Regions from separate parts of the Janibacter sp. GXQ6167 genome, predicted to be linked through region 2. Evidence: predicted binding sites of a transcription regulator. Region 2 holds the regulator's gene; the other holds the start of a gene.
The links. The regulator LexA, encoded in region 2, represses DNA repair genes until DNA is damaged. The targets are predictions, from matches to a motif close to TCGAACANNTGTTCGA.

Region 1: AB8K43_RS13255 (alpha-ketoglutarate-dependent dioxygenase AlkB) is a predicted target of LexA. The motif match lies at 1,284-1,299, and genes of this name have one in related genera.

Annotation. Positions count from the first base shown of each region.
Region 1 is NZ_JBGFSK010000009.1:97,173-99,559, forward strand. It holds gene AB8K43_RS13245 (isoprenyl transferase) at 1-432, opposite strand, end outside; gene recO (DNA repair protein RecO) at 441-1,208, opposite strand; gene AB8K43_RS13255 (alpha-ketoglutarate-dependent dioxygenase AlkB) at 1,313-1,927, shown strand; gene AB8K43_RS13260 (TIGR03943 family protein) at 1,924-2,387, opposite strand, start outside.
Region 2 is NZ_JBGFSK010000003.1:197,211-199,597, reverse strand. It holds gene AB8K43_RS05905 (Sir2 family NAD-dependent protein deacetylase) at 1-170, shown strand, start outside; gene AB8K43_RS05900 (class I SAM-dependent methyltransferase) at 192-785, shown strand; gene lexA (transcriptional repressor LexA) at 811-1,569, opposite strand; gene AB8K43_RS05890 (LysM peptidoglycan-binding domain-containing protein) at 1,773-2,195, shown strand.

The sequences.
Region 1 (2,387 bases), on a different contig from region 2:
CATCGCGTCGTTGTGCTTGGTCATCTCCTGGGCGATCTCGAGTTCCTTGATGACCGAACTCCAAAGGCGCGGCCGCCGCCCGACCCAGCGCATCTTTACACCCCACGCGTGGAGCTGGTCGCGGCGCCGCCGGATCACGTCGCGGTTAAAGCCCATGAGGAAGCGGACCTCTTCGGGTGAGCGGCGCCAGTTTTCCGTGGAGAAGGCATAGGTCGAGAGGTGCCCGACCCCGATCTGCAGCGCCCCGGCGACCACATCGAGCAACGCGGCCTCGCCCGCCTCATGCCCCTTCGTGCGCGGCAGTCCGCGCTGATTGGCCCATCGGCCGTTGCCGTCCATGACGATCGCGATGTGTTGGGGGACGAGGTCGGCCGGGACGGCCGGCGGCTGAGCACCGCTCGGATGGTCGAAGGGGGGCGCGTAGCGAGACATCACAGGGGTCAGTGTCCTCCGGCGAGCGTGCGGGTGGCGATCCGGGTGGGCTCCCGATCGACCAGGCGAAGGGAGCGGACGCCCCGCTCGAGATGCCACTGGAGGAAGGCCGCGGTCAGGCCGCTTCCTTCGCGCCGGTGACGCTCCTCGCTGGCATCGGCGACCGGCCAGTCGCCAGCGAGCAGGGCGGCGAGCAGGGTCATGGTCTGAGGCGCCGGGGCGGACGAGCCGGGCGGACGACAACTTGGGCAGACCGCGCCGCCACTCGCGACGTGGAAGGCGCGATGAGGGCCCTCGGCGCCGCAGCGGGCGCAGTCGTGGAAGCTCGGCGCCCAGCCGGCCACCGCGAGCGCCCGCAGGAGGTAGGCGTCGAGCACGAGGGGGGCGTCGTGAACTCCGTCCGCGAGAGAGCGCAGAGCCCCGGCGAGCAGCCGGTAGTGCTGCACCGCAAGTTGGTGCTCCTCGGTGAGGCGATCGGCCGTCTCGAGGATGGCGGCGGCGGCCGTCCAGCGCTGATAGTCGCGGGAGATCACCTCACCCCAGCGGTCGAGGCACTCGGCCTGCGTCACCGTGTCGAGCGAACGCCCTTCGTAGCACTGCACATCGACGTGCATCCCGGGCTCGAGACGGGCGCCAAAACGAGACTTGGTGCGGCGCACTCCCTTCGCCACGGTGCGGATCTTCCCGCGGCCCCGCGTCAGGATCGTGATGATCCGATCTGCCTCCCCCAACTGGTGGGTGCGCAGGACGATCCCTGCGTCGCGATAAAGAGGCATGGGCCCATTGTCCCCTCATCGGCGCGGATCGCGCGCGCGCCTCGCCCACTGACATCCAACCGGACGTCCCGCAGTTAGGACAGGTGTTCGATTACGATAGGGCCATGTTGCAAGGTTCGCTCTTCGATACCGGCGAAGAAGTGGGGCTCGGCCCCCTTCGTCCGCGGCGGGTCACGCTCGGTCTTGGCGCCTGGCTCGACCTCGCGCCTGGGTGGTTGAGCGGCGCCGATGAGCTCTATGACGCGCTGCGCGCCGACGTCCCCTGGCGGGCGGAGCGACGCCAGATGTACGAGCGGGTCGTCGACGTGCCCCGGCTCACGTGCTTCTACGACGGGCATGAGCCGCTTCCTCACCCGGTCCTCGCCGAGGCCCGCGGCGCCCTCTCCGCGCACTACCGCGCCGAACTGGGCGAGCCCTTCGTCACCCTCGGTATGTGCCTGTACCGCGATGGCGCCGATTCGGTGGCCTGGCATGGAGATCGGATCGGTCGCAGCAGAGACCAGGACACGATGATCGCGATCATCTCGGTGGGCTCGGCCCGCGACCTGGCTTTACGCCCGCGCGACGGCGGTCCAAGCCGCCGGTTCTCGGTCGGACATGGCGACCTCGCGGTGATGGGCGGCTCCTGCCAGCGCACCTGGGATCACGCCATCCCGAAGGCCACCGGAGCGACCGGCCCGCGCATCTCGATCCAGTATCGAGTGGACGGGGTTCGTTAGCCCTCGTAGGGGTTCTCCGGCTGTGGGATCTGCTCGATCGAGGAGACCTTGATCCGGGGCAGTTGGAAGTCGGCGGCGTTCGGGTCGCCTGGAGTCTTCTCCCAGACCCCGGTGATCGCGACCCAGGTGTTGTTCGGGACGGGCTTGGTGCCGACCGGGTTGATCTTAATCGAGTAGGCATCGGCTGCGCAGCAGGAGAGCTTCATCCGGGTAAGCGCCCATCCCCCTTCGGCCTGGCTGTCCGGGCTCGCGAACCCGATGAGGCGGATGCTGCGGTCCTTTAACGACTCGCTCTCGTCATAGAGCGCGCGCATCGAATACTCATCGAGGGCCATCTCGGTGACCTTGCCTTCGGGCAGATCCGAAGGGGTCTCGACAAACGACTTGTCGGCGCCGCGCACCTGACCCGAATCCCGCTGCGCGGCAAACGAACCCAGCGGCGGCGGGACGACGAAACCGA
Region 2 (2,387 bases):
CGAGCCTGCAGGTGATGTCCGGCTTGCGCTTCGTGCGCCGCGCCGCGCAGCGCGGCATCCCGGTCGTCATCATCACCCGTGGCCCGACGCGTGGCGACGCGCTCGCGACGCACGGTCTCGATGGTGAGCTCATCTCCCTTCTCGCCGAAGTCGCCTACGACCTGGGGTAGGGCCCGACTAGGGTGGCCGCCATGAAGGGGTTCCCCAGGTCGGTCATGCGCAGGCTGGTGCTGGCGTACAGCGTGCGCAACCGAGAGCGCAAGGCTCGTCTGATCGCCGACTTCATGCGCCAGCACGAGGTGCGCACCGTCCTACTGGTGGGCTCGAGCACCATCACCTCTCGCAACGAGGGAATCGTCGAGCGCCGGATCACCGAGCACGCCGACCTGGTGGCCTCGACCGATATCGCCGACCGTCGCGGGGTCGAATGGCCTTTCTTCGTCGCGGACGGCAGGCACCTCCCCGTCGCCGAGCGCGCAGTGGACATGGTCCTCGCCAACGCCGTGATCGAACATGTCGGCGATGAGGCCGACCAGGCGCGCTTCGTTGCGGAGCAGACCCGAGTCGGTCGGGGCTGGGTCATCACGACACCGAACCGATGGTTCCCGGTCGAGTCGCACACCTCGGCGCTCTTTCGGCATTGGTCACCGGCGTGGTCGGCGAGCCGTCAGGAGTTCACCCGCCTGCTCTCGCGCCGCGAGTTCGCTCGGCTCTTACCGGACGACGCCGTGATCCACGGGCGGCCGTGGTCGGCCACTTTTACCGCGACCTGGTGGTCGTCGTAGCGGCTCGGCGCCCCCTTCTCGTCGCTTAGATACTGCGCAGGACGGCGGTGACCTTGCCGAGAATCGTCGCGTGGTCGCCATCGATCGGGTCGAAGGCGGGGTTGTGCGGGAGCAACCAGACGTGCCCGTCACGCCGCTTGAAGGTCTTGACCGTCGCCTCGTCATCGAGCAGCGCAGCGACGATATCGCCGTTGTCGGCGGTCGGCTGCTGGCGCACCACGACCCAGTCCCCATCGCAGATCGCCGCGTCGATCATCGAGTCACCGACGACCTTGAGCAGGAAGAGGGACCCCTCGCCGACGATCTGGCGGGGGAGGGGGAAGACATCTTCGACGCTCTCTTCGGCGGTGATCGGCACGCCCGCGGCGATCTGCCCAAGCACGGGGACGTAGGACGCCTCGGGCCGATCGTCGCCGATGCCGGTCTCGTCGAAGGGGGCATCGCTGGGGTCGGCGCCGCCGCGGTACCCGTGCAGGTCAATCGGGCGAGGCTCCTGAGGGGAGACGATCTCGATCGCGCGCGGCCGATTGGGGTCCCGGCGGATGTAGCCCTTGTTTTCCAAAGCGGCGAGCTGGTGCGAGACCGAGCTCGGGCTCGCGAGCCCGACGGCATCACCGATCTCCCGCACGCTGGGTGGGAAGCCGCGGCTCAGGACGGCATGCCGGATCACCTCAAGGACGCGGGCTTGACGCGCCGTGAGGCCGCGCCCGTTATCCCGCTCGGGGAGTGCGCGCACGTTGTCCGCGCCGGCGTTCTCGCCTGATTCGCGGTCTTTGCGTCCCATGGAAGGTCCCCTTCGTTGGTGCCGAACGAGCGTTGTCGGTGCTCGCTGATTGCCTGGTCTTCGTGTCACTCACAGTACCGGCGATCGAACGCCTGATTCAAACACCTGTTCGAGGTGTGTCTTGCGATTGTTCGAACACCCGTGCTACACATCGTACATACGTTCGCTCGAACACCGGTTCGAACGGGCTCGAGGAGGACTCCATGACGCTGTCGCCGATCGCCGTTCCCGCCCGCGCCACCCGCCCGGCGCCGGATCGTCGCGCCCCTGTGCGCCCCGCCCATCCCCAGCGGCACCTCGTCTCGGTCCCGACCGGCGCCCAGGTCCCCGTGCGCGAGTCCCACCCGTCGCGTCTTGTGCTCACCCGCCGCGGGCGCGTCCTGATCGGCCTGGTGGTCGCGGCGGTGTTCGCCCTGACCCTGGCGATTGCCCCCTTCGGCGGGGCTAGCGAGCCGGTGACCGTGGGGACGGTGACCGTGCAGGCTGGTCAGACGCTTTCCGAAATCGCCGCCCGCGAGCTCCCGGGTGTCCCGGTGGCCAATGCCGTCGTGTTGATTCAGCGGCACAACCGGCTCGCCTCGACCGAGGTGCATGCGGGTCAGAGCCTGCAGATCCCGGGGCGCTAGGGCCGCCCGACGGCGGGGTGTGTCGCCCGGAGCGCCGCGCGACACGCCGTCGGACCGCGAAGGGGCTTGCGCCGCGTGGGTCAACGATGTTCAATAGGCACTACATCTAGTGGTTACAGCGATGTAGTTCATCCACATCTAGTGGCCCGTGATGCACAGGTTCTCCACACCATCAGCGGCCCGTCCCCAGCG